Regions from separate parts of the Bacillus sp. WC2507 genome, predicted to be linked through region 1. Evidence: riboswitches for the same ligand, from Rfam matches in the RefSeq annotation. Region 1 holds a riboswitch; each other region holds the start of a gene.
The links. A riboswitch is a leader RNA that binds a small molecule or an ion and turns the genes downstream of it on or off. The one in region 1 is predicted to bind S-adenosylmethionine.
Positions count from the first base shown of each region.

Region 2: linked by a shared signal. The riboswitch ahead of ACUN28_RS13850 (M20 family metallopeptidase) and the one ahead of ACUN28_RS22205 (Na+/H+ antiporter NhaC family protein) in region 1 are both predicted to bind S-adenosylmethionine.
Region 3: linked by a shared signal. The riboswitch ahead of ACUN28_RS00620 (MetQ/NlpA family ABC transporter substrate-binding protein) and the one ahead of ACUN28_RS22205 (Na+/H+ antiporter NhaC family protein) in region 1 are both predicted to bind S-adenosylmethionine.

Region 1 covers NZ_JBQXPN010000001.1:4,213,713-4,223,627, forward strand. Annotated here, with positions in the region: gene ACUN28_RS22180 (response regulator) at 1-338, opposite strand, end outside; gene ACUN28_RS22185 (sensor histidine kinase) at 335-1,390, opposite strand; gene liaF (cell wall-active antibiotics response protein LiaF) at 1,390-2,130, opposite strand; gene ACUN28_RS22195 (PspA/IM30 family protein) at 2,237-2,899, opposite strand; gene ACUN28_RS22200 (lmo0954 family membrane protein) at 2,945-3,301, opposite strand; gene ACUN28_RS22205 (Na+/H+ antiporter NhaC family protein) at 3,515-4,831, opposite strand; SAM riboswitch class I at 4,926-5,031, opposite strand; gene ACUN28_RS22210 (DUF402 domain-containing protein) at 5,152-5,670, opposite strand; gene gltP (glutamate/aspartate:proton symporter GltP) at 5,739-7,013, opposite strand; gene ACUN28_RS22220 (murein hydrolase activator EnvC family protein) at 7,510-8,781, shown strand; gene ACUN28_RS22225 (hypothetical protein) at 8,883-9,044, shown strand; gene ACUN28_RS22230 (sodium-dependent transporter) at 9,075-9,915, opposite strand, start outside.
Region 2 covers NZ_JBQXPN010000001.1:2,581,892-2,591,806, forward strand. Annotated here, with positions in the region: gene ACUN28_RS13820 (FtsX-like permease family protein) at 1-1,784, shown strand, start outside; gene ACUN28_RS13825 (BlaI/MecI/CopY family transcriptional regulator) at 2,361-2,762, shown strand; gene ACUN28_RS13830 (M56 family metallopeptidase) at 2,762-4,684, shown strand; partial or broken gene ACUN28_RS13835 (hypothetical protein) at 4,920-5,276, opposite strand; gene ACUN28_RS13840 (VOC family protein) at 5,346-5,738, opposite strand; gene ACUN28_RS13845 (AAA domain-containing protein) at 5,850-8,159, shown strand; SAM riboswitch class I at 8,235-8,336, shown strand; gene ACUN28_RS13850 (M20 family metallopeptidase) at 8,425-9,630, shown strand; gene ACUN28_RS13855 (Lrp/AsnC family transcriptional regulator) at 9,746-9,915, opposite strand, start outside.
Region 3 covers NZ_JBQXPN010000001.1:107,716-117,630, reverse strand. Annotated here, with positions in the region: gene ACUN28_RS00650 (S9 family peptidase) at 1-1,454, shown strand, start outside; gene ACUN28_RS00645 (DUF4256 domain-containing protein) at 1,552-2,118, shown strand; gene ACUN28_RS00640 (S-layer homology domain-containing protein) at 2,508-4,127, shown strand; gene ACUN28_RS00635 (SDR family oxidoreductase) at 4,494-5,270, shown strand; gene ACUN28_RS00630 (methionine ABC transporter permease) at 5,461-6,129, opposite strand; gene ACUN28_RS00625 (methionine ABC transporter ATP-binding protein) at 6,104-7,144, opposite strand; gene ACUN28_RS00620 (MetQ/NlpA family ABC transporter substrate-binding protein) at 7,157-7,969, opposite strand; SAM riboswitch class I at 8,055-8,169, opposite strand; gene ACUN28_RS00615 (NAD(P)-dependent alcohol dehydrogenase) at 8,251-9,159, opposite strand; gene ACUN28_RS00610 (hypothetical protein) at 9,314-9,915, shown strand, end outside.

The sequences.
Region 1 (9,915 bases):
TCTGCTATATCACTCGCTCTTGATGTTTTTAATAAATAACTTGTCGCTCCCGCCTCAATAACAGGATACAATTTCTCATCATCTAAAAAGCTCGTTACAACTACAATTTTCGCTTCTGGCCATTCCTGAATAATAGCACGTGTTGCTTCAACCCCATCCATCTCATCCATGACAAGATCCATCAAAATAATATCTGGTCTTAATTGCAGTGCTAACTCTGAACCTTTTCTTCCATTTTCAGCTTCTCCAACTACTTCGATATCTGGCTGCGTTGATAAATATGCTGATACACCCATTCGAACCATTTCATGATCATCGACAAGTAACACTTTTATCATGATTCTCCCCCTCTCTCAATCATAATCGGTACTTTTACTTCTATTTGCGTCCCTTTAGCCGGGAAACTAAGTACTTTTAATGTCCCACCAATTTCATGAACACGCTCTTGCATTGATCTTAAACCATATGAACCAGCCTTATTCACTCCGACTTCAAATCCAACGCCATCATCAATGATTTTTAGAATTGCATATTGATCAATTTTCCGAAGACGTACTTCCGTTTTCTTCGCTTTCGCATGTCGTAAAGTATTGGATAAAGCTTCTTGCACAATACGAAATAAATGATCTTCTACACCTTTTTTCAATTCTATTGGCTCGATTAGCCATTCAATTTTCATATGTTGCTTTCGCGATAATTCCGTCAATAATTCTTCTATACCTTGTGTCAGTTTCTTACCTTCTAATTGTACAGGGCGTAAATGAAGAAGCAATGCTCTCATTTCCGATTGTGCATTTACAACCATATTTTCAACGAGCTGCAACTGCTTTGTCGTCGTTTCTGGAATTTCAGCTACTTGTTCATTAATAGCCGACATCATCATTGACATTGCAAAAAGCTGCTGACTTACAGAATCATGCAGCTCCCTCGCCAATCGATGCCTTTCTTGGGAAATCGCTTCTTGTCTCATCTCTTCATTCCAATGAGCTCGTTCATTCGTTACTTTTTGAAAGAGTCCAGCTTGCTCCTCTAATCGACGAGCAAGACCGATTACTTTTCGTTCCACTTCATGAAATTCATCATCTGCAGTAAACGAAACATCACTCGGAAAATTCCCTCGCTCTACTTCAAATAGAAAAGTATTTAATCCTTGTATACGCTGCTCTATATAGTAACCGATTGCATACCCTACAATTCCCCCGATAAGTAAACTTGTAGTCATAATAAACAAGCCAATTGGAACAGAAGCGATGGATTCTTTCCATAATAAATCATAAACTTGTTGCTCACTTTTCCATACATATACAATTGTACAAATAAGTGCGATACTAACTGAGGACAACATAGAGTAACGAATATACATCCACGAAATATTTTTTTGTTTCTTCATTATACTTTCCTCACTTCCGTATCGCCTACGACAAGCGAAGAAATAATTTTAATACGACGAGGAGCTTCTTTATACTGCTCTGTTCTAAATGTAACATTGCGATTAAACCCTGTTTCCTCATGTCCTGGCAGGAGCACACGTCCGACAATAACAGAATGATTTAATGACAGTTCAATATCATACGGCACATATAAACGAATATTACCTACTACACCTCGAATAACAATTACCGTTTCTCCTTCTGGAATCATGGCAGTTGTTAAATCTATTTCAACATCACAAGCACCATATTGAACATTAATATCCTCAAGTTCATAAATATGATCCATCATTCGTACATTACCTACAAACATATTTTTTAAATATGGTTCTGTACGATATATTTGCTTCTCTTCATCTATAATCCCTTTTTCTTTAATTTCAACCTTCATTGCTTTTTGCTGATGCCCTTGTTGAATCAGTTGATAACCAATTAAAGCTAAACAAGCAAATACGACAAGAACAAATGCTGCTGATGAAAATAAGAAGAATAATAATACGATACCACCAACAAATAAAAATACATTTCCCCGTACATAACGATTCTTTTTACGATAATGCCTTCCAAACATAAGCATAATAAATGCAAAAATGAGACCACCTGGTTCAAAATGTCCAAGTATCATATCAAGAAATAGACCAAATCCAAATATGATGAGGAGCATCCCCATTAATTGTGTTTTTGAAAAATGCTTCTTCATTTCAGCTCCCCCCTTCTTGTCACATATACATAGAAGAAAAGGCATTGCTTTCCAACACCTTTTCTCCTATCACTATATCATAAGCCTGTTTTATAATATACTACTATTATTTTGTTAACTCTTTCGTTAACGATACATCATTCTTTTCTTTCATTTCACGCTCAAGCTTTGCAATCTTCATATCAAATGTGTCACGTTCATGCCCCTCATTCATACGAGTTTCTATATCGCGAATATGATCTTCAATTTCTTCAAAGCGTAAGAACGGATTATTTTCATCCATTTTATGCATCGCAGTATTCATACGGCGATTAGCATGTGCCATATTTTCACGTGCCATTAATTCCATACGTTTCGCGTGCATTTCTTTTAATTTATTTTTCATCTCAGCAAGACGACGCTCTAACTCATCAATTTGCTCTACAACACCTGCATACATTTCTTCTAATCGAGTTACTTGCCCTTCATAATAAGCTACTTCTTCTAACGCACGCTCATGCAGTTGTAGTTCGCCTGCTTCTTGTGCGATGATCGCTTGCTTTGATCTTTTATTAACGAAATAACGTGCTTGCTCAAGCTCACGAGCGAAATTAGATTTTAATGTTTTATGGCGCTGAATTAACTTCTCAATTTTTGTTATTTCACGCTCACTATCTCGTAAATATTGATTTAACATAGCGATTGGATTTTTTCTTTCTTTCTCATCTAACACATTATGAAAATCTGCTAAAATTGCATCGCGTACACGTCCGAATAAAGATTGTTTCATTATAATCTTCCTCTCTTCTACTTTATAAATTTGATTTATTTTATATTAGTTTTTCATTAACTTGTTCCACTCATCTTCAAAGTTACTATATGGTTTAGAACTTTCTGGAGCAGAATCAACAACTACATCTTTTTCTTTTTTCCACTCACGGTATCCGTAGTATAAAACTACTAATGCTGCGATACCGATTAGTGCTGGGGAATGAGAAAGTGCAATGGATAAACCGATTAAACCAACAATACCCCAAGCTAACTTTCCAAAAAATGATTTAGCTCGCACAAATGATTTATAGCTCCAGTACACAACTCCTGCTCCGATTGCGAATCCTACAATACCAGCAAGACTACCAAGAGCAATTAAAGCCAAAATACCGGCCGCGATAAACGCTAGAAATTGTTTCATCTTGTGCTTGCCTCCCTTCGATTTGATACTCTTATCTTAACTATTTTTTCATGTTTCCATAACGAGCTTAAGAACCGTTTTTGACTCAGACTTAAGACCGAGTTGCATTCAGCCTTTTGTAAAAACATGCGGTAAGATCGGATGCTTTACTCTTTTATCGCACATAAAAAGCCGTACAGAGAATATTCTCTGTACGGCTTTCGTTACTATTCATTATGCTGTTTTATGATACTCTTTCTTTCCCGCTACTTTAGAAAACCTCGGGAAACCAATTAATATAGAAATGATTCCACATACTCCAACTAAGATTGGATAAAACGCATATGGCAACAATTCAATTGGAGATAACGCCGCAAATCCTGCTGCCGTTAACATTTGCGCACCATACGGAATTAATCCTTGCACACAACATGAGAAAAGATCTAATACACTCGCTGATTTACGAGGATCAATTTCATATTGATCTGCAATATTTTTCGCAAGTGGACCTGTAAAGATAATAGAAATTGTATTATTCGCTGTACACATATTCGTCATACTCACTAAGCCAGCAATACCAAACTCTGCTCCTTTTTTTGAACGAATGTTACGCGTTAAAATATTCATTAAATATTGAATGCCACCATTATATTGAATCAGTTCGACCATACCGCCAATTAAAATAGCTAGTAATACTAACTCCATCATACCGCCCATTCCAGTCGTTACACTTTTAAAGAAACTCTCTAACGTGTAACTTCCATCTAAAAGACCGATAACGCCAGATAGTACAGTTCCACCAGTTAACACGATAAGTACATTCCAACCAAGTAGCGCTGTAATAAGTACTCCTGCATAAGGTAAAATCTTTATCCAGTCAAAGCTATGCGCTTTAATCTGCGTATCGCTTCCTAAAGTGACGATTACTAAAAGTACAATTGTAATAATAGCTGCTGGTAATACAATTAAAAAGTTCGTTTTAAACTTATCTTTCATTTCTGTTCCTTGTGAACGTACAGCTGCGATTGTTGTATCTGAAATAAATGATAAATTATCACCAAACATCGCTCCGCCTACGACAGTAGCCATCGTAAGTGCAATTGAGATATCAGTTTGCCCACTAATACCTACAGCAATTGGTGCTAATGCAGCAATTGTTCCCATTGAAGTTCCCATCGCTAATGAAATAAATGCCCCTATAACAAAAATTCCAGCTACGATAAATCCTTGCGGTAAAATTGATAACGCTAAGTTAACTGTAGAATCAACGCCGCCCATCCATTTTGCTGTTTCAGAAAACGCTCCCGCCAGTACAAAAATCAAAACCATAATCATAATATCTGGGTTCCCTGCACCTTTAGCAAATCGTTCCACTTTTACATTAAAACTTTCTTTACGATTCATTGCTAAAGCGACTCCTACAGCAATTGAAATCGCTACAAGTATCGGCAATTTATAGAAATCACCTGTAATAATTCCAGAACCAATAAATAGCGCCAAAAATATTCCAAGTGGTAATAAAGCCAAACCATTTCCTCTCGTTTCTTTCAAAGTACCATCTCTCCCTAGTTTCAACCTTTTTCTAATGAATAACAAAAGACCTCTTCCAATGAGAAGAGGTCTTATACATCTATAAGAAACACTCTTCTCATCTTTCAAGCACATGCTTGCTGGATTTGGCACAGCACTCTGAAATCGAGTCCGCTGCCGAGGCATCGTAGGGCCAGTCCCTCCGCCTCTCTTTATAAGAAGGTTTCATATTTATTTTTTAATAATAATTTCTTCCCTAACTTTACTCGCTTACAAAACAAAAGTCAATTATTTTTTGTATAGATTTTTTTGGTAATTATGCAAAAATTTGAATACAACAATCATTTTAACTTTTTGATTTCTTCTTCCAATATTGAAATCCAATAAAATTCACTATTCTTTATTGCAGCTATTATCCATTTCGTAGTGTACCAAGCTAACTCGTACTCTCCTTTTGTAACATCGCCACTTTTATAAGCACCCTCTAGCTCATCTTCATCTAGTACATACATCTTACCATTCGCTAATAACACTACATCTAAATATAAATCATCAAAATACGGTAAACCACGGTCGTCTATTTCATATTCTTTCGCCACATCGATATAATATTGCACTAATTTTTTCTGATCATCTAACATAGCCGTAATCGCAAAGTTTTTCCCGTCTATGAAATATTGAATCCACGTATACTGATCCGCTGCAATACAAAGTTCTTTACCATCATATTCTTTACAACTTGGTTCTTTCACCTTTTTCATTTCCAGTATTCCTAGCATTCCCTCTTCTATTTTCTTAACCGTATAATCCTTCTCTATTAGTCGCTTCCACGAAGAACCGTCACCATATTTACGTTTCATTACGTCTACTCCTCTTCTATATACAGAAAAGCTCCCACATATTATGTGAGAGCTTGTTCATATTATAATTAAGCCGCTTGTCCTTTTTCAGAAATCTCTTTCAAATAAGCTTGTCCTTTTTCAGCGTCATATTGACCTTCCCACTTAGACATAACTACAGCTGCTAAAGAGTTTCCTACAACGTTAACTGCTGTACGAGCCATATCTAAAATACGGTCAATACCAGCGATGAATGCTAAACCTTCAGGTGGAATACCTACTGTACCAAGTGTCGCTAATAATACAACGAATGATACGCCTGGTACACCTGCGATACCTTTTGATGTAACCATTAATACAAGTAATAATGTAATTTGTTGTGTAATAGATAAATCAATACCGTACATTTGTGCTAAGAAAATAGCCGCAATTGCTTGATATAAAGTTGATCCATCTAAGTTAAATGAATAACCTGTCGGAATAACGAAAGATGTAATTGCTTTCGGACAACCGAACTTCTCCATTTTCTCCATGATTTTCGGTAAAACTGTTTCTGAACTCGCTGTAGAATATGCTAAGATCAGCTCGTCTTTTAAAATCTTAAAGAATTGGAAAATATTAATTCCAAATATTTTCGCTGTAAGTCCTAAGACAACTACGACGAAGAAGATCATTGCTCCATATACGACAATAAGTAATTTCCCTAATGGAATTAATGAAGCTAGACCGAATGTAGAAACTGTAACACCAATTAGTGCAAACACACCAAATGGTGCAAATTTCATAACTTGGTTTGTTACATAAAACATTGCATCAGCTACACCTTGGAAAAATTGAAGAACCGGTCTTCCTCTTTCACCAATTGCTGCTACACCTAAACCAAATAATACAGAGAAGAAGATAATAGCAAGCATATCTCCGTCAGCTAATGACTTCATAATGTTCGTTGGAACAATATTTACAAATGTATCTGCAAATGAATGACTTTGCACTTGCTCTGTCGTATGTGTATATTTTGAAATATCTGTCTTCGTTAACTGATCCATATTTACGCCTTTTCCCGGTTGGAAAATATTCGCAATTAATAGACCGACAATAATTGCAATTGTTGTAATAATTTCAAAATAAAGAATTGTTTTTCCGCCTAGTCGGCCTAGTTTTTTAACATCGCCAACACCAGCAACCCCAACAACAATACTTGCTACAACAATTGGTACAACGATCATTTTAATTAATCGGATGAAAATATCACCAATTGGTTGTAAATATTTCACAACCGCTGGATTATCAAAGAAAATCGCCCCAACTGCAATACCAAGCGCAAGTCCTATTAATATTTGCCATGCAAGTCCTATTCTTTTCATATTTGTTGTAACCCCCTCTTCGATGTGTCACTCTATCTCTCATTCTATCTCTATAAAAACATGAAATTAAGAGTATTACATATTATTCGACAATTCACTACATTTTGTCCCTGTTAAAAATCATAAATCAAAATTTTAAATCTGACAACAAAATAAGTTTGCCCGAACGCAAATAATTTTCTTGACAAAAACAAAACCCATGTCAGAAAACCTCACATGAGAACGATTCCTTATCAGTGTTTTATTGGATTCTCATCTAATATTTCACTATATAAAACAAATGTATTTTTCCCTTTATTTTACAACGAAAATTAAATAATACATCCTTTTTACATGAATTTTAAAAATCCATCTACCGTGAAAATTATCGTTAAAAGACGATAATTTCCGACAAAACTTAGCAATTTTATAAAATTTTCTTTACATTATGGTTACAACGATAGACACCCTTCTTCTTATGATATATAACATTCATAGGGAAAGGAGCCAGACAACCATGAAAAAGAAATTTACAGCGTTCAGTGTTTTAGCAGCAGGAACGATTTTTGTTTCTCCGTTTCTTTCACCCGCATACGCTGAAACGAATCAAGATAAATTATCTAATATTCAATCTGAATTAGAAGGAAAACAAAATGACTTACAAAATAAATCAGCCGAGAAAGAACAAATAGAAAAGGAAATTCAAGAATTACAAAAGAAAATCGACGACCTAACTACTTCTATTAATAAAAACGAAGCTGAATTAAACGATACAAAAAAAGAAATTAGTAAAACACAACAAGTAATCGCTGAAAAAAAGAAACATATAGAGCAATTACAAACAAACATAGATACGCGTCAGGAAGTTATTAAGCAACGTTTACAATCTATGCAAGAAAAACCTCGTACAAATATCATTACAGAGGTATTAACAAATTCTACAAACATTGCAGATCTTGTTGATAATATGTACTCTGTAAGTTTAATTTTAAACAATGATACAGATATTGTGAAAAAGCAAACAACTGACCAAAATGCTGTAGCAACTGAAAAAGAGGCTGTTGAGAAAAAAGAGCAACAATTAAAAGAATCCGAACAGAAATTAGTTCAAAAACAACAAGAGTTGCAAACGAATCAGCAACAGCAGCAAACCTTTATTAGTGATCTACATACGAAAGTAGCAAAAGTAGATTCAGAGATTGAAGGATTAGAAGAATCCAAAGGTATTTTAGAAAACCAGCGTCAAGCTGTTCAAAAAGCAATTGAAGAAGAAAAACGTGCCGAAGAGGCTCGTAAAGCTGAAGAAGCCCGCAAGGCAGAAGAAGCTCGTAAACAAGCTACTACATCTGCTCAAAAAGCTCAAGCAGCTCCAACACCACACGATACAAATATTGGCGGCTTTATTAAGCCAGCAGCTGGATCAAAAACTTCTGGGTTTGGCGTGCGCTCTATAGATAACCATAAAGGAATCGATATCGCAGCTTCAGGAACCGTACCAATTATTGCTGCTGCTGATGGCGTTGTTATTCGCTCAGAATTATCATCTAGTTACGGAAATGTTGTGTACTTATCTCACCGTATTAACGGAAAAACATACACAACAGTATACGCTCATATGAGTAGCCGTTCTGTATCTAATGGACAAACTGTAAAACAAGGAACTCAACTTGGATTTATGGGGAACACTGGTCAATCATACGGACAGCATTTACACTTCGAACTTCACCTTGGAGAATGGAATGTCGGCAAAACAAACGCAGTTGATCCATCTCCTTATATCGGATTATAAAAAAACTCGGTGCATACCGAGTTTTTTTATTTCCACTTCACACACTATAGGCATTCCACATAGACTACAACTAAATGCCTATATTTTACGAGGTGAATCATATGAATACGCAATTACAACAAAAAATCGAAGAGGCTAGAGAAACTTATATTGGCCGGCTATTTACATTTGGTGGTTCAGCATTATTTTTAATCGGATCATTCGTAGCAGTCGTAACAGCCTATAAAGCATATAATCGTTTATTAAATACACCTACAGCATAATAAAAAGACGGAGATTTCTCCGTCTTTTTATTATGCAAACATTTTAAGTACGCCTATTGCATTTAAAAATACAATAATCACAGTTACTGGAATAACATAACGAAGCAAGAAGAACCAAATATTAAATAATGTTTTCCCTTTCGTTTCTGTAACTTCTAATTCTTTCATTAACATTTCTTTACTCATTTTATTTGGTACAAATAGCGAAATAGCTAGTACTCCTAACGGCAGCAATACATTACTTACCGAAAAATCGACGAAATCAAAGAATGTCTTACCAAATATTTTCACATCACTCATAATTCCAAATGATAATGCTGACGGGATTCCAACTGCAAAAATAAGAATACCAATTAATAACGATGCTGACGGACGCTTTTTCTCATTATCTTTCGCAACAGATGCTACTACAATTTCAAGCATAGAAATTGCAGAGGTTAACGTTGCAAAGAAGAATAAAACTAAAAACATAATGAAGAAAAATTGTCCAAATGGTATTTTCGCAAATACTGCTGGAAGGACGATAAACAGTAGTCCTGGTCCTTCAGTCGGCTTAACGCCTAATGCGAAAATCGCCGGGAAAATTGCTAATCCTGCAAGTACTGTAATAAAAACAGTTAAACTTACAATAGATGTTGCTGATTTCGCCAAATGTTCTTCTTTCTTCAAATACGAACTATACGTTACCATTACTGAGGCACCTACTGTTAGCGAGAAGAATGATTGTCCCATCGCGTATAAAATTGTATCTGCTGTAAGCTTTGAAAAATCAGGTTTTAAGAAGAACTCTACTCCTGCAAAAGCACCATCAAGTGTTAATGCACGAACAATGATCGCAATAAATAAAATAAATAATAGCGGCATCATATAC
Region 2 (9,915 bases), 1.6 Mb from region 1:
ATTACATTGTTTTACTTGTTGGTCTTATTGTCTCTATTTCAACTTTTTATATGTTTCAAACGCTAGCATCCAATAAAACGTTCCTTGAATCTAACTCTTCTATTAGGGATATTGTGGCTGTCTTTAAAATTGGTTCCGTTTTGTTAGCGATTATCACATTTTTCTATATTTTATATGCAAACTCTTTCTTATCAGCTCTTCGTCAAAAAGAATTTGGTATGTATATGATGTTAGGAGCAAAAAAGCATAAAGTTACATTAATTATGTTTATCGAAACAATCATATTAGGTGCCACCTCTCTTTTGATTGGAATTACAATTGGTGTAGGACTTGCAGAAGGTATCGGTCAGCTATTAATGAAACAACTCGAGTTTGCTGGCGAAGGTTATAAAGCATTTTATCTGCCATCTATAGCTATTACTTGCATCTTCTTCTTTGCACTCTTTGTATTATCTGCAATTATGAATAGTATTAAATTATCTCGTATTTCAGTACTGCAACTTGTACATGCTGATGAACAAACAGAACGTGTTGCCATAAAAGGAAAAATGACAGTTGTAGTTGCATTCCTTGGTATTCTTTTATTGGGTATTGGTTATGCATCACTTATTTATATATCATATGCAAATTCGCTAATTGTTTTGGGATTAATGGCCGTTGGATTAATCTCAGCAACCGTTGGTACTTACCTTATATTTGGATCACTTCTTCCAGTTATGATTAACAAGCTAAAGAGTAATAAAAAACGTAGTGAAAAAGGCCTTAATGCTTTTACTTTTGCACAATTAAATTTCCGCATTAATAGTCTAACAAATGTGCTTGCAACAGTAGCAATTTTAGTGGCTCTTGGTGCTGGTGGAATTGCTTGTGGTATGGCATTTAAAAACAACATCCTAAAAATTACAGATCAAATACAAATTTACGATTCAGTCATTCATAATCCAACAGCGGAAGAAAAGACAATTTTGGATAGTATCTTATTTCAAGAAAAACTTGAATATCATTACAAAGTTGATGATAGGTATGTTTATTATCTTAAAGAAGATGTAGAGAAAAATCGCCCTTTCTTGCAAGGTATGAAAATAGAGAAAGTTTCAGAGGAAATACCTATTGGTGCATTTTCAATAAAACGGGCTGAAGGAGAGACAGACACAAAACAATGGATTCAGGCTTTCAGAACGATCCAGCCCAATTATTTATATCCTGATTATGAAATGAAAATTGTAGATTATAACATATACAATGGATTGAAGGGTAAAGAAAGTATTGTGTTTATGGGGAAAACAGATGATTTTGGATCATACATAAAAGAATGGAAAAAACTTGATGAATTACAGATAGCAAAATATAAAAATGTGAAAGCGGAAGAATTGGGTAGTAAGTATCAAACATATATTATGAGTCATGATTTTGCCAGCGGACTAATGTTTATGGGTTTCTTCGTTGGAATTGCATTTTTAGCAATGATGGCAAGTTGCTTAATGTTTAAAGTTCTGTCGGGAGCATCAAAAGATGTAACACGTTATCAAATGCTTCATAAAATTGGTGTCCGCCGAGAATTATTAACAAAATCAATTTATAAAGAGTTATTCTTCATATTCTTATTCCCAGCAATTGTGGGGATTACTCATATATTAGTTGGTATGAACATGTTTAGCCCTCTTTTAATCGACCCGTACTCTCGCATTTGGTTACCACTTGTTATTTTTGTAGTGATTTACTCGATTTACTACTTGATTACAGTTCAATTATATAAAAGAATTGTACTTCCGAAAGAGAAGTAATAAGTATATAATTTTTAACTATAGATCGTTCAATATTTTCGACTTAATAATTTAAGAATTGGATCAGAAATACTTAAAAAGACCTAAAACTAATTGTTAATGTTTTGGGTCTTTTATATTTAAAAATCTTATTTTAGAATTTCTAGTCTAAATAGTTTGGAGTTTCATGTCCTTGTACAACAAAAAAGGGGAGTAAAAAGACATGAAAGTAGGAACTTATTTTATAGTGTAAAATGCTGAATTATCTACAGATACATTGCATTTAGTACCCATTTTCTTGTCTCGATATAGGAACAAGAAAATGGGTACTTTTTAAAAAATGGAATATACTAATTAAGTGTGAAATTAAAATTCAATTTTATAATTAGTAACAAAAAATATTTATGAAGCATCTACTTTTTTGTCTCATTAGGAGGACATAAAGTTTTATACTTATGTTAATTTTTTTCGTCCTTATGTTGATGGGCATAGGAAAGGATTTCACAAATATAAAATAAGATTGACAATGCGAGATTACAAGTGTAATATTCAGTTACGGATTACAAATGTAATCCGAGGGAGGTGTAATTTAAACTAATGAAAGAATTACCTAAAATTTCAGAAGCTGAGTTAGAAGTAATGAAAGTACTGTGGTCAAAATCTCCACAAACGGCAAATGAAGTGATTGAAGAGTTGGAGAAGAAAATGGATTGGAAACCCAAAACGATTCGAACACTAATTAATCGATTAGTTCACAAAGAAGCAGTTGCTTACCATCAAGATAAAGGGCGTATGTACGCTTATTATCCTTTGGTTTCGCAAGATAGTTATTTACAAGTAGAAACAAAATCTTTGCTTAAACGTTTCTATGGTGCAGCATTTAAGCCCTTGCTAGTAAATTTCCTGAAAGAAGAAAAGCTTTCTTCAGAAGACATTAACGAACTTAAACGTATACTGGATGAGAAGACTGAGGAAAATCAGAGGAAGGATAGATCATAATGATAGAAATGTTTATTAATGTCTATCTACCTCATTTTTTCGATTGGTTGATAGAGACCTCTATTATGGCTAGTATATTAGTGGGCCTAATCTTATGTATCAGGGTCTTGTTTGGAAATAAGTTAACTCCACGTTGGCAATACATGCTATGGATCATATTAATAATAAGACTTGTATTACCTTGGTCCCCAGATAGTTCCTATAGTATCTATTCTGTTCTTACTTACAAGAATGATGATGCATTCATTTCTAGCCGAAACCCTGTAACTATTTTTCTTTCAAAAGAACACATGCAAGAATTGAAAGGTATAGACGATACAAAGGTTCCCACAAAAGAAGATACTTATACCTCAAGTTCAACACAAAATGATCAGGCAAACAAGACACAAACACACAATAATGAAAAGCAGGATGATGAGACGGTTCCATTCTATACAATCTGTATATACATTTGGCTTACAGGCGTTATTCTTCTAAGCTTTGCTACTTTTATAATGAACAGGCGTTTACTACTTTACATAAAAAAGCAACCTGTTATTACAGATGAGAAGATTGTCCAGATTTTTGAAAAGTGTAAGCAATCTATGTCTGTCCAACGAGATGTCCCTTTACTTGTATCTGGAAAGGTTTCCAGTCCAACAGTATTCGGATTTATTTGGCCAAAGTTGTTATTATCAACTGTACATATGAAAATATTAGATGAGCAACAGTTACGATATATTTTCCATCATGAATTAGCTCACATCAAGCGAAGAGATGTTGGTGTGAACTGGCTTATGCATGGCTTACTCATTTTAAATTGGTTTAATCCAATTCTTTGGTATGCCTACTCATGTATGCGGGAAGATCAAGAACTAGCATGTGACGCATTAGCTCTTACATGTATAGATGCAGAGGAACAAATTGCGTATGGACATACTATTATTAGTCTTTTGGAACATTATTCAAGTTATTATCAAGTACCAAGTTTGGCAAATTTCAGTAAAAACAAAAGGATGTTAAAAAGGAGAATTCTAATGATTAAAAAATTCCAAAAAAAATCGTATCGTTGGTCTGCGCTAGGAGCTGTGGCAGTTATTGCTGTATCATCTGTATCCTTATTAAATGCCCGTGCTGATATGCCAACTAATCCTGAGAAACAACAAATAGAAGTGAAAAATAATAGGAAAGAATTAAAAACACAAACCGATATTTCTATACAACAAATTGTAGAAAAAATGATTGGCACAAAAGAACAGGCAGAAGCAGAATTTATTGTTTCAGAAGGGGAGTATAATACTTTACTTACAGAACTTGGAGTGGCACGAAATCTGTTTACGAAAGAGGAATTTGAGCGATTTATTGAATTAGAAACAGACGCATATACTTTGGGTAAAAAAGTAAAGTTAGTAGGAAACCCTGAAAAGTTAAACGCAGAAGAACAAAAAAAATATGAGAAAAATGTTGAAGAAATTGGACCATTTAGACAGAAAATTTATTCGCATTTTAGATTATCTAAAAAGGAAGCACAGAAATATCTTGATTTTCCAATTAAGACACCAACTTATGTAGTAAAAGGGTATAAACTAACTGGAGAAGATGTTCAAACCCCGATGACTACGGAAAAGATATATCCGGATATTGTTTCTCAATATCAAAATGAAGATTCTGTGTATGTTGTGCATCAATCAGCCGTTCGTGATCAAGGGAAAAATTCGTTGAATGAGGGAGTGGAAAATAATGAAAAGATAACAAATTATGAATTAGAAGGTACAAAAATAAGTTTAACTGAAAGTCCCGAAAACAATACAAAATATAACATGAAAGTAATGAAAATGATTGTTCCTGCAAAAGGAAAGAATAGCGCTTATCAAGTCCTAATTCTTACAGATAGTTTAAGTAAAGAAGAGTTAGAAAAAATTATGCTGTCCTTTTTAAAATAAAAATAGAGTCTCAGGATTTCGTGCCTGAGGCTCTATTTTTTTAACATAAACGAAACCATTAAGTGAGAAGAGAAATTGGTATAGTCTATATAATGAGAAAGTAAGATGAAATGTACTTTTGTTAGCTTGATCGAGGTGGAGAAAGATTATATGAAAAATAACAATTAAAGATCTGATAACAGGTCCGTTTTTGTCGTCGTTTTGGCATATAATCAATTATGTTGTTTCCCACGCATTAATATGAGCCAAGATGAAAGAAATAGGGAAACACCCTAAATTTTTTATTTCTATAATAAAATAAGATTATTGAGTCGAATGTGACAATAATAATTAGAAGTAACAAGTGTATAAGTGCATCAGTTTTTCCGTTTAATAAAGACTTTATAAAGAAATCCTATTCTGTTTCATAGGGAGGCTCTGTCCAATTTCGTTGCATTCCTAACACCATTCCATTTATAAAATGGACAATGCTTAATAGAATTCTTCCAACAAATAAGGCAGCTGCTTTTATATTCCACTTCTTTATCAGGGTTATATAAAGAAGTGGAAATAATATAAGTACCCAAAAAACGATAATAAAAACTGTATTCATCAGTTTCTACTCCTTATGTGGATCATAAAGTTATGATCCCGCTAATTGTAGGCTGACTAAAGTTTCACTTTATCTCTCCGTCTCAAAAAACTCAATCCATTCTCCATCAGGACCAGCGAAGAATATGTAACGTGTTCCATCTGGTAATGTTTCAATTTCTTCTCCTAGTAGAAAGGTTACGCCGTGTTTCTGAATTCTTTCAATTTCATCTTCTAATGAATCTACTTTAAAGCAAATGTGATGTACTTTTCCTTCTGCCGGAAGGGAAGAGTTGTAGCCTTCAATTAATTCGAGTATCGTCTCTTTTGATTCTTCTACACCTAAAAAAGCGAGTTTTAAGTCTGGGTTCGGGTGTCCCATACGTTTAATGAGCTGTAAGCCGACTACTTCTTCATAAAAAGCGATAGATGTTTCTAAGTTTGCGACCATAAGTCCAACGTGTTCGATTCTTCTAACTGGCATGTAGATTCCTTCTTTCTGAAAATTATATACAATATATTATTGAAAATTAAGAAAATAAGCAAGATAAAAACCTTACAAATTTTAGCGTGTTATATGGTATAGTGAGAAAGTATGTTTGGGGAGAAGGAAGGAGATTATACGATGAATACACCTACTCAAACTCCTTCATTATCGGCAACGATGAAAGAGTGGCATTATGCATTAGCGTATGAAATTAAACATTGGAAAACGATAGGTGGTAGTAAAATTTCTATCATGAACGGTCGTTTTTTATATACAGATTATGAAAGTACAGTATACGTATTTCAGCTCATATCGGAAGTAAGCTTACCTGAAGGTTCACCAATTCGGATTGAGTTTGATGGTGAGGAAGCGACAGGAGAAGTATTATCTGTACATGGATTAGAAATAGAACTGAAATTAAATGATTATATACAAGGTGAAATGCGAGAAGCTGTTTTATACAGTGAACCGTGGCAATTGTTAGAGCAACTACAAGAGCGATTAAAAGAAGCTCATAAAGATAAGCTAAAACGTAATCGTATAAAGCGTCTTGTTGATGGGACGAGCAGTCCGAAACATATTGAGAAGATGAAAAATCCGAAAAATGAATTGGCGTATCGTTCGTTTTACAATCCGACAACGTACGTGTGGGGACCGCCTGGAACAGGGAAGTCTTACAATTTATCACGTATTATTTCGGCGCATTATCAAAAAGGAAAATCGGTACTTGTATTAGCTCATAGTAATGCGGCAGTGGACGTATTAATGAGTGAAGTAACGAAGCAAATTGAGAAGAAAAAGAAATGGACACCTGGCGAAATTGTTCGTTACGGTTATAGTCAACATGAACATATACGAAATCATGAAACATTACTTACGTCGAAGTTAGTTGAAACGACGAACGGATCATGGGGTGAGGAAAGACTTTATTTAGAGGAAACACGCCAAGATCTTCGTGAAAAGATTTTATCATATAAAGCGACTTCTGCTGATAAGAAGCGTATACAAGAGATTGAAAGTGATCTTCGAAAGCAAAAAGCGAAAATTAAAGAAGTAGAAAAAGAATACATTGAAAATGCGAAAGTAATCGGCGCAACTTTATCGAAATGTGCCATTGATTCACTTATTTATGAGCGTACATTTGATTTAGTTGTCGTAGATGAAGTAAGTATGGCCTATGTTCCGCAAATTGCATTAGCAGCTTCACTTGGAAAACGCATCGTCGTTTGTGGTGACTTTTTACAGTTACCTCCGATTGCGATGGCAAACCATGAACTCGTTCGAAAATGGCTCGGCGAAGATATGTTTTATCATGCCGGGATTGTTGATACTGTAAATAAATCAGAGGCACATCCAAACCTCTTTATGCTGCAGGAACAAAGACGTATGCATGCGGATATATCGAAGTTTACAAACTCATTTATTTATAAAAATAGAGTATACGATCATCCGTCTGTTTCAGAACGTAAAGAACTTGCGCAATTGCAACCGTTCGCAAATGAGGCAAGTGTTTTATTTGATACGAGCTCAATGGGAGCATTTTCTTTAAAAGACGCTGCTTCTGGTTCTCGTTTTAATATTATGTCTGGTTTAGTAGCGATGCAAATGATGTTAATCGGGCTGTTAGATGGTGTTCAATCGATTGGTGTTGTTACACCTTACAGGGCACAATCCCGCTTTTTATCAACGTGTATGAGAGAAATGTTGCAGAGAACGAAATATCAAAACATACCAGTTTTAGCGGCGACGGTTCATAAGTTTCAAGGGTCTGAAAGAGATATGATGATTTTTGATACGGTTGATAGTTATCCGCAAGAACGACCTGGCGTGTTATTCTTTGACCATAAAAACCATCGCCTCGTCAACGTTGCAGTGACAAGGGCGAGAGGGAAGTTCATTCAATTATCAGATTGCCATTATATGCGTAAAAACTTATCGAGAAAACAAGCGTTATCACAATTAACAGCTCATATAGAACGACACGGAGATGTGTATGATCGTACGACATCAAGACAATTGTGGGAACGGAAAATTTCGAAACGTTTACGTTGGTTTATGGAAATGAATCTTGAAGAGCCGAAAGGACTATTGAAAGATATTTTAGCCGCAAAACGAAAAATTATTATTTCACTGCCAAGTACGAAACAAGTAGATAAACGAGTATGGCAAGCGTTAATGCGTACAAATGCACAAATAACAGTTTATAGTGATGGACCAGTTCCGTTGAAAAATGTAAAGTTACAAAGACAAAATAAAGCATTCCCGTTTATCGTAATTGATGATGAAATCTTCTGGGCAGGCGCACCGCTCACATCTCAAATGATATTTGAAGGTAGTACGGAATTTCCGTACGTATGTGCAAGATTACAAGCACCAGAAACAATTGGTGTATTAAAAGGATTTTTAGATATTCGGTAAATTCGGATAGGAATTCCTTGACTTTTAATTGGAATGAACTTAGAATAAATGTAATTTAATATAATTTTATGAAAATTCTTATCACGAGAGGTGGAGGGACTGGCCCTATGATACCTCGGCAGCGGATTCGTTATGAATACTGTGCCAATTCCAGCAAGGTAACTTGAAAGATAAGAAAGAAGCTCATTTTGATTGTATATACAGAAGCCTCTTTCTATCTTTTAGAAAGAGGCTTTTTTACGTGAAAATAAAAGGAGGAAGAAAAATGGGAGCGACAGGAGTAACGTCACAAAGAAAAACAATTGAAGAGAGTATAGAAAGAAATAAGGAAAAGTACATAGAAACAAGTCACGATATTCATGCGAATCCGGAGATTGGTAATCAAGAGTTTTATGCATCAAGAACGTTGAGTTTATTGCTAGGGAGTGCAGGATTCCAGTTGCAGCACAATATTGCTGGACATGAAACAGGTTTTATCGCGCGAAAAAGTTCAGGGAAACAAGGACCAGTCATCGCATTTTTAGCTGAGTATGATGCTTTACCAGGACTTGGTCATGCGTGTGGTCACAATTTAATCGGAACAATTAGTGTTGCGGCAGCAATCGCATTATCAGAGACGCTTGAAGAAATTGGCGGGGAAGTTGTCGTGTTTGGTACTCCAGCTGAAGAAGGAGGACCAAATGGTAGTGCAAAAGCGAGTTATGTAAAGGCAGGTCTATTCAAAAACATTGATGCGGCGCTTATGATTCATCCGAGCGGAAAGACAGCGACAACGAGTCCTTCACTAGCAGTCGATCCACTTGATTTTCATTTTTACGGAAAAACAGCTCATGCCGCAGCTTCACCAGAAGAAGGAATTAACGCATTAGATGCGATCATCCAGCTGTACAACAGTATTAACGCACTTCGCCAACAACTTCCGTCAGATGTGAAAATTCATGGCGTGATTACTGAGGGCGGAAAAGCGCCGAATATTATTCCAGACTACGCAGCAGCAAGGTTCTTCATCCGTGCAGCAACGAGAAAAAGATGTGCAGAAGTAACAGAAAAAGTAAGAAATATCGCACAGGGAGCAGCATTAGCAACAGGCACAAAAGTAAAAATTCATCAATTCCAAAATGAAATCGATGAACTACTCGTAACAAAAACATTTAATGACGTTGTAGCTGAAGAACTAGAATTACAAGGTGAAGATGTAAACCGTAAAGAAAGATTTGGCATTGGTTCAACAGACGCAGGGAACGTAAGTCAAGTCGTACCGACCATTCACCCGTACATCAAAATCGGCCCAGACGACTTAATTGCACATACGAATGAATTTAGAGAAGCAGCACGTTCAGAACTAGGAGACAAAGCATTAATTACATCCGCAAAAGCATTAGCGAATACAGCGTATCGATTAATTACAGAAGAAGGGTTGTTAGAGAAGGTGAAGGAGGAGTTTAGAGAAGCGCAGAGGAATCAGGGGTAGGTGATTAAAAGGAGTGGATGATCCACTCCTTTTTCTTTTTTGGGAAAGCTGGTGCCTGTCAATTTAAATAAAGTGTTCATTTTCACATTGAGATGTCAATTCTCTTATTCCTTTATCAGAACGACAATTTCTCCTCAAACTCACTTTTTAAAACAATTAAAGGAGATGATAATCCGAATCGCATTAAAGAGTCTAAAAATGTAGCGAGAGAATCCATCGAATCGCTCATGACCTTCATCATATAATTAAACTCCCCGCTAATTCGATATAAATCTATTACTTCAG
Region 3 (9,915 bases), 4.1 Mb from region 1:
TGATACAAAATGATAAAGGGGAACGGAAGGTTAGCAGTGTTTATCAACTAACGGACGGTAAGGAGTTTTATATACATAACTTTGATATTTCAAATGATGGGAAAAAGGTTGTATGTATGGCTACACCAAGCCTAAACGATTATATGAATGGTGAGCTCTACATATTAGATGTTGAAGCTGGAGAACTACAAAAAATGAATATGGATAAGTTGTTAGGAGCAAGCGTCTGCTTTTCTCCCGAGGGCGATAAAATATGTTACGCAGCAAGCATAAGAGAGAAGGATTACTATAGGAATCATATACAAGATAGTACATTAGAGATATATGATATGAATACGGGAGAGGTAATTCAACCTCTAACAAATTTTGATAGTACGGTTATGCCATTACAGTGGACAGCTAAAGGGATTTTAATTAGGTGGCAGGATAAAACGAATTACCGTATTGGATTGCTATGTGAGGATGGAACTGTGGAAATGTTAAGCGAAACAGTAGAAGGATTTATAATGGATGCCTCTATAACAAGGGATGGAAATCATATAACATATACTAAGGCTATAACAAATGAAACCTTTGAAATCTATTTGGATGATAAAAAAATAACAAATGAAAATAGCTTTTTCGAAGGCAGGCTTAAAAGTAACAGGGAAATCATCTCATGGAGAAGTAGTGATGGTCTTGAAATAGAAGGTGTTTTATCAACCCCAGTAGAGTTTGAGGCAAATAAAAAACATCCCTTATTAGTAGTAATCCATGGTGGTCCGAATTGGGCGTCCTTTCCGATATTTTCAGACTGCTTCAATGAGAAATATCCGATTGAACAGTTTGTTGAAAAAGGCTTTATCGTTTTAGAACCAAACTATAGAGGAAGTTCTGGTTATGGTAATGAATTTTTAAAAGCAAACTATAGAAAACAAGGATTTGCTGATTATGATGATATTATATCTGGAGTGGATGCACTAGTTGAAAAAGGGATTGTAGATAAAGATAGAGTAGGAGTTATGGGATGGAGTAACGGAGGATATATATCAGCTTTCTGTTCTACATTTAGTAGTAGATTTAAAGCTATTTCAGTTGGAGGTGGAATTACTAACTTGAGTACCCATTATGTAAATACAGATATCCCTTACTTTATTAGAATGTATTTAGGAAATACTCCATGGAATGATCCAGAGATATATAAGAAGACATCACCAATGACATATATTAAATCAGCTTGTACGCCTACGTTAATTCAACATGGAGAAAAGGATGTAAGAATTCCAACTACAAATGCATATGAGCTATATGAAGGATTAAGAGAAATGGAAGTTGATACAGAATTAATTATATTTAAAGGAATGGCATATAGCTCGGATCAGCCAGGAATGAGAGTAGCTATTATGAGGCAGAACTTGATGTGGTTTTCACACTATATTCTTGGAGAAAGCATGAAAGGTTTTCGTACTATATAATGGATATATGTACAGGGATTTTTCGTTGTAAACTGTATACAAACTATCATTGAAAAGATTTAAATGATTATAAGGAAACGTAATTCGGAGGATTAATATGACGGAGAATAAAAATGAGTTATCTGCAGAACAACGCGAAGAACTATTAAAAGTATTACAAGCCCGTTTTGAGAAAAACATGAACCGCCATGAAGGTCTTGAATGGGCTAAAGTTGAAGCAAAGCTGGCTACTAATACTGAAAAACTATGGTCAATTAATGAAATGGAAGTAACTGGCGGTGAGCCGGATGTTGTTGGTTATGATGAGGAGAAGGACGAGTATACTTTCTATGATTGTTCAAAGGAGAGTCCTAAAGGTCGCAGAAGTCTTTGTTATGATCTTGAAGCATTAGAGTCAAGAAAAAAACATAAGCCAGAAAATAATGTTATTGATGTGGCAACTGCTATGGGCATTGAATTATTAACGGAAGAACAATATCGAGAGTTGCACCAGCTCGGGAATTTCGACATGAAATCATCAAGCTGGGTACAAACACCTTCAGATATTCGAGAACTCGGCGGTGCTCTATTTTGCGATTATCGCTTCGGACACGTTTTCGTGTATCACAATGGAGCAGATTCATACTATGCTGCTAGAGGATTTCGTGGTTCGCTAAAGGTCTAAATTTGGAAAAAGTAAGAGTATGTTTTAATTAATCTTTTTGAAACATGCTCTTTTTTATAATTGTTATTTAGAGTTATTCATATTGGTTTGATTAACCTAGTTAAGAACTGTAATACTATGTAAAATTAATTAATATCTAGCATATTAGTAAACTCATACCTAGAGGTGTAGCAAAAAAGGATTTCTAAAAATAGGAATTCTTTTTTATTTGTTGTCAGGATTTTTAAAGAATTTAGAGATTTCATAGAAAACAAACGGGATATCGAGTAAAATGTTAAGTATTGTTTTCGACATTCAAAAGGGTATTTTAAAGGTTTTTTTCGCTAATTTTTATAAGTCTATTAAAGGAGGAAGATATATCTAAAATAGCGAGATATATCAAATTAAACATGAGTATTACATTTCATAAAAAGGTAGTAGCATTAACAGCAGGATTAACGGTATTATCTTCATCTGTGGTATCGTTCGCAGAGGAACAACAATCAGTAAATAACTATCAATCTATAAGTGCCCTGGAACAAGGTGAAACAGGTCAACTTCAGGTATCAGACGAACAAGCTTTAAAAAGCATTGAAGAAAGTTTTCAAGGAGTAGATGGACGTGGTGGAGGTACTGTCGATAATAAGAAAGTGGACAGTCTTCAAGGTTCAGAAGGTATGTATGAAGAAACAGGTACATTAACGGTTCCTAACAATTCAAATAGAACAAAACGTAGTCTTTCTTTTTCAGCACCTAAAGTTTCTAGTACTATAAATGGCGTTCCATTTACTGAATGGATTGTTCCGACTGGTAATGAGAATATTCGTCCTCAAAACCACATGATTCCAAAGTATATTACAATTCACGAGACTGACAATAAAAGTGTAGGAGCAGGAGCTAAAAACCACGCTCAATACTTATATAACCAAGCAGTAGGACAAACAGATCGAGCTGCATCATGGCACTTTACAGTAGATGATAAAGAGATTTATCAACACTTACCATTAAACGAAAACGGATGGCACGCAGGAGACGGTGATGGACCAGGTAATAGAGAATCTATTGCCATTGAAATTGCAGTTAACAGTGATGGTGACTATAATAAGGCAGTAGATAACGCTAAGAAACTTGCAGCTCATTTAATGAAAGAAACAGGTGTACCATTAAATAATGTCGTAAAACATCAAAAATGGAGTGGTAAAAACTGTCCTGCTATTATGATTAACAGTGGACAATGGGTTCCATTCGTAAATGGTGTTGAAGGGTATTATAATAAATTTTATCAACCAACAGACGATATAACAGGAGGTTGGTATGAGCCAGCTATTCGTGATTTGAATAGAAGAGGTATTATGGTCGGAGAAGGAAACGGTATTTTTGCGCCTAATAGATCTGTAACAAGAGCTGAGTTTGCTCAATTAATCTCTAATTCTCTAAGTCTTCCAGCTGGAGATGCAACGTTTAAAGATTTAAATGATGTAAATCCAACTTTACGAGATGGTATTAAACGTACTGCAAGTGCAGGCATCATTTCTGGTAGAGGAGACGGTAATTTTGACCCTAACACACCTATTACAAGAGAAGAAGCTGCAGTTATTGTAAATAAAGCTTTACAGTATAAAAAAATAAATGGACCATTGGCAAACTTACCATTTGCAGATAAAGATCAAATTATCTATAAAGAAGCAGTACAAAGATTATACGGTTTGGGTATTGTAAAAGGTATGGGAGATAATCTGTATGTGCCTAAAGGAACGACGACTCGTGGTGAAACAGCAGCATTCATTTTAAACATGCTTCAAGTAATTGAAACTGGTAGTGTTCAAAAAGGAATTGGTACAGTTGAAATTAATGGAATTGGGGTAAATGTTCGCAGCGGAGCAGGTGCTAGCTACTCTGTTGTTAGAAAAGCAAGCAAAGGTGAAAAAGCTACAGTATACGAAGAAAAGAATGGCTGGCTAAGAATTGGTACAGATGAGTGGGTTTATAATGAGCCTAGTTACATGGTATATAAGAAGGATAAAAATTAAACCGTTAAGACGAAAGTTATATATTAGGTATTCCAATTAAAAACAGGCGATGGGCAGTATTTTTCCCATTGCCTGTTTTTCTGTTGTATTTTCTTTTATATTATTTAAAATGTTTTGTCATATTGCTATAATAAAAATAGAGATATATGGAAAGGAGACAAGGATTCAATATGCGTACGAACTTGTAATGATTAGAAATTAGATAGATGAATTTTTCTCTCATAAGTGAGGGGTTATTTAGCTATCTGTAAATCATTCAAGGACTGCATATTTGGCTTGTACATCCCCTTTGTAAGGATAGATACCTATGTGGGGAAATTTATATCTCTTATATAAAATATGCGTCCTTTAAAATTGGAGGAGTATATGATGAATCAATTAAAACATAAAGTAGCAATTGTTACAGGTGTAAGTCGTTTAGATGGTATAGGCGCAGCGATTTGTAAAGAGTTAGCTGAAGCAGGATACGATATATTTTTTACGTATTGGACAGCTTACGATAAAGAGATGCCTTGGGGCGTCGATCAAAGTGAACAAATACAATTAAAAAAAGAGTTACTAAAAAACGGTGTGAAAGTATCGAGCATGGAGTTAGATTTAACTCGGAATGATGCACCGAAAGAGCTTATAAATAAAGTTACTGAACAACTAGGATACCCTCATATATTAATTAATAATGCAGCGTATTCTACAAATAATGATTTCTCTAATTTGACTGCTGAAGAATTGGATAAGCATTACATGGTAAATATTCGTGCGGCTACATTGTTAAGTAGCCAATTTGCCCGAGGATTTGATAAGAAATCTGGTGGTAGAATTGTGAATATGACTTCAGGTCAATTTCAAGGGCCTATGGCTGGAGAACTGGCGTATGCAACAACGAAGGGAGCTATTGACGCTCTTACTAGTACGTTGTCAGCGGAAGTAGCCCATTTAGGAATAACAGTGAATGCAATTAATCCAGGTCCAACTAGTACAGGGTGGATGACTGAAGAGATAAAGCAAGGATTAAAACCAATGTTTCCTTTCGGCAGAATTGGTGAGCCAAAGGATGCAGCGAGGCTTATTAAGTTTTTAGTAAGTGAAGAAGCAAAATGGATTACAGGACAAGTTATTCATTCAGAAGGCGGATTTAAAAGATAAAGTGAAACTTTAATTAGTGGGGGGTTTTTTCATCCCCCACTGATTATTAGCCTTCACCAATCGGACTTTTAAGGGCAGTTGATCCCCCACCTAACTTCTTTGCTCCCGCTGAATTTTGAGGCGAGGGTCTTACCGCCCGTTAATGCGGGATAAAAAGAAGGTATCTCATTTCGGTGAGATGCCCTCTTTTTTAATCTTTCTTCAATCTTCGTGCAACACCATTCCCTAAAGACTGTAACCCTTGAACGAGGATAATTAAAATAAAGACGGTTGCATACATTACTTCAGGTTCGTAGCGTAAGTGTCCGAATCGATATGCTAAGTCCCCTAGCCCGCCAGCCCCTACAAGTCCAGCCATTGCTGTTGCACCGATTAAGCCGATTGTTGCAATTGTTAAGCCAAGTACAAGGGAGGGACGAGCTTCTTTCACCATAACGTGCCAAATAATTTTTATAGTAGAAATGCCCATTGCTTGGTAAGCTTCAATAACACCACGGTCCACCTCTAATAAAGCTGTCTCCATTAATCGTGCAATGTAAGGTGCTGTGAATACGACAAGTGGTACGATGACACCTTGCACGCCAATGGATGTTCCCATTAGAAACTTTGTAAAAGGTAAAATGAAGAATAATAGAATGATAAATGGAAGAGAGCGAATGATATTAATAATTGTATTAAGAATCGGATAAATGATTTTATTTTCGTGCTGCCCACCAGGTCTCGTTAAAACAAGTGTGACGCCAAGTGGTAATGCAATAAGGATAGAGATGAATAGTGAAATAGATGTCATTTGAAATGTTTGAATGGTTGCTTCCCATATGACTTTACCCCATTCATCCAAAAAGGACTTGTTTCCCATAATCTGTTCTACCTCCTTCTACGATGATCCCTTGTTCTTGTAAAAATGATAAAGCGCGGTCTACTTCATTTTTTTCACCCTGCATATGAATGACCAGTTTCCCATATGCTTCATGTTTTAACTGTGTAATGTTACCGGATAAAATATTTGGATACACTTGAAAACGTTTTGTAGCAATAGCTAACGCTGGTTCGCCAGAAGAAGTTCCTATAAATGAAAGTGTTACGATTTCTCCGGTTCTTTGTAGTTCTTTTTGTACCTCTTCTGGAATTCTAGCTGCAAATGCACTATTTACGAATTTCTTCGTTGTTATATGTTGTGGGTTGGTGAAAATATCTTTCACAGTTCCACTTTCGATTACTGCTCCATGTTCCATAACAGCAACTCGGTCACATATACGCTGGATGACATTCATTTCATGTGTAATTAATAAAATTGTGATCCCGATTTCTTCATTGATTTTTAATAATAAGTCAAGGATAGAATCGGTTGTTTCCGGATCTAAAGCGCTTGTTGCTTCGTCGCTTAATAACACTTCAGGTTCGTGTGATAGTGCGCGTGCAATGGCAACACGCTGCTTTTGGCCACCAGAAAGTTCACTCGGATAGGCATCTTTTCGATTGAAAAGATCGACAATACGTAAGTATTTTTCTACCCTTTTTTCAATTTCTACTTTGGGAATGCCAGCAAGGCGTAAAGGTAATGCGATATTTTCATAAACTGTCACGGTTTTAAGTAAATTGAATCCTTGAAAGATCATTCCGATTTTTTGTCGCGCTTTTGCGAGTTCTTTTGCTGATAAAGTTGTTAAGTCTTGGTTGTTTACAATGATATTTCCTGTCGTTGGCTTTTCTAATAAATTTACACATCGAATTAATGTACTTTTACCAGCACCACTATATCCAATGATTCCAAATACTTCGCCCTTTTTTACTTGAAGGGAGGTAGGTTTAAGAGCTTCCACATTCCCTTTTTTTGTTGTGAATACTTTGGATACATTTTTTAATTCAATCATTATCGTCAGCTCCTACCAAGACGGTAAAACAGAACCATCAAATTTTTTCTCGATAAATTCTTTCACTTCTTTAGATTGATAAGCTTTCTTTAATTTATTTACAACAGCATCATCTTTATTTTCAGTACGAACAACGACCCAGTTCACATATGGTGAATCTTTTCCTTCACGGAAGATAGAATCTTTCGCAGGGCTTAATTTTGCACCTAATGCAAAGTTTGTATTAATCGCAGCTGCTTTTACTTCACTTAGTTGTGTCGGTAATTGAGATGCCTCTAATTCAACAATCTTTAAGTTTTTTGGATTTTCAATTACATCTTTCGCAGTCGCTTTTTCTGTAGCCTTTGGATCTACTTTTAAAACACCGGCTTTTTCAAATAGCTTTAAAGCTCGAAGTTCATTTGTTGGATCATTTGGTACAGCAATTGCGTCGCCCTCTTTTAAATCCTTTACATCTTTTAAGCTTTTCGAATATACACCCATAGGGAATGTTACTGTTGAAAATACTTCAGTTAATTTCATATTACGTTCAGCTTTAAATACGTCTAAATATGATTTCGTTTGATAGCTATTTACATCGAGGCTTTTTTCATCTAGGGATACGTTTGGTGCTACATAATCATTAAATACTTTTACATCAATTTCGAGACCGTCTTTTGCGGCAACTTCTTTTACCTTTTCAAAAATTTGTTCATGCGGACCGCCTGTTACACCGACAGTAATCTTTTTCTCATCTAACGCTTTTACTTCTTTATCTGAACCCCCGCTACATGCGCCTAATAATAATACCGCTCCACTTACAATGCTCAATAATACTTTTTTCATCTATAGTTCCCCCTTCATATACGTTCCAAAATAAAAAGCACCTCTCAAAAATAAGAGAGGTGCCGAATAGACAAAATAGGTTCCTCTCTTATCTTCCAAAACGAAAGCTCGTTTTGCAGGAATTAGCACCTTAGCTTATACGTCATAAGCTCGGTTGCCGGGCATCATCGGGCCAGTCCCTCCGCCACTCTTGATAAGAGTATGTGTATGTAGTTTTTTTAATATGCTACTAATAGTAAATCTTACAAAAAGAATTGTCAATGTTATTTTCTGAATATATTTTATTTTAAGGTAATCGAAACATTTCCTTTTTTATGCCCTTTTTCTACATATATATGAGCTTCAGTAATTTCTTCTAATCGGTAAGTTCTATCAATAACAGGCTTTAAATGTTCTGCTTCAGTTAGTTTTTTTAGTAGAATCATATCTTCTTTACTTACTTTTGCCATCATTCCATTCACAGATACATATTTCCCATTAGGTGTTAATGCCTTTTCACAAAGGGATTTTTTATGTTTTCCAACTGCATCAAATATAATATTGTAGCGTTCACCCCGCTTAGTAAAATCTTCTTTTGTATAATCAATTATTTTATCAGCTCCTAAAGATTGCACGAGTTCAAAATTTGAATGACTACAAACAGCCGTAACGGTCGCACCAAAATATTTAGCAAGTTGTACGGCAGCTGTTCCTACTGATCCAGAGGCACCATATATGAGCACTTGTTGTCCTTTTTTTATACGGCCCTTTCTCAGGAAATGTAATGCTGAAGTTCCGCCAAAAGAAATAACTGCCGCTTCTTCATACGTCACATTGGTAGGTTTTAATGCTATTAATCCACTTTCATGTACACATGTGTATTCGGCATAACCACCAAGGTTTAGTTCTGTTAATGCAAAAATTGGATCTCCTTTTTTAAATTGGGTTACATCTGTTCCAATTTCCTCAATTTCTCCAGCTAATTCTACGCCGAGTATAGGTTTTCTCGGTTTTCTGAAACCTAATATGATCCGCATAGGAATCCAAAATAAGAGGGGACTATTAAAGCCGCGTATTCTACAATCTCCAGTCGATACACTTGTTGCATGAATTTTAATTAATACTTCGTTCTTTTTAGGTGTAGGTTTCTCTATATTTTGAAGCTGGAGAACGTTAGGTGGTCCATATTTTGTGCAAATCATTACTTTCATAATAACCTCCCGAATTTCGTTGTTTTTATTTACATCATATTTAAACCTTTCATCAAACATGTTGTTATTTAGAGTTGAATTTAAATAAGGACATTGGAAATCATATAGATTTAAAAGATAAAAAAGTGGTATTATTTGGTAAAGGGGGATTTTTATGAAGAAAATTATAGTAGCTTCTAGTTTATTACTTACAATTGGTTTAGGGGTAGGGTGTAGTAGTGATAAAGTATCGAAGACGGGTGAACCCAAAACGGCATCAGTAAAGAAAGAGAAGGATTTAGCCGCAAAAGATGTTTTTAATAAGGCGTATGAGAACTTAAAAAATGAAGAGTATGTAACGGTGATGCAGGATATGGATATAAAGGCTGATGGACAAGAACTGAGTATAATGAAGGCTAAAATACAAATAGAGCTGAAAACAAAGAGTTCTCGTGCTGAAATGAATGTTTCGGGTACGGATATTATCATTTATGGTGTAAATGATAAAATTGTTGGTCAAGTGAAGAATCCTAATACAGGTGAAGTTATATCTATACCAGAAGAGAAATTAAATATTAGTGGGATGAATGCAGCCAAGAGTGTGAAAGAGAATGTAGAAATCCCACCAGAAATTGTACAAAAAATGAAGATGGAAAAAAGTGGAGACAAATATAAATTAAAGGTCAGGTTAAAAGGAAAAGATGCAGAGAGTATTTTAGGTAGTATAGGTGAAACGCAGAAGAAAGCATTAGAAGCACAAAATGCAAAGGTAGAAGA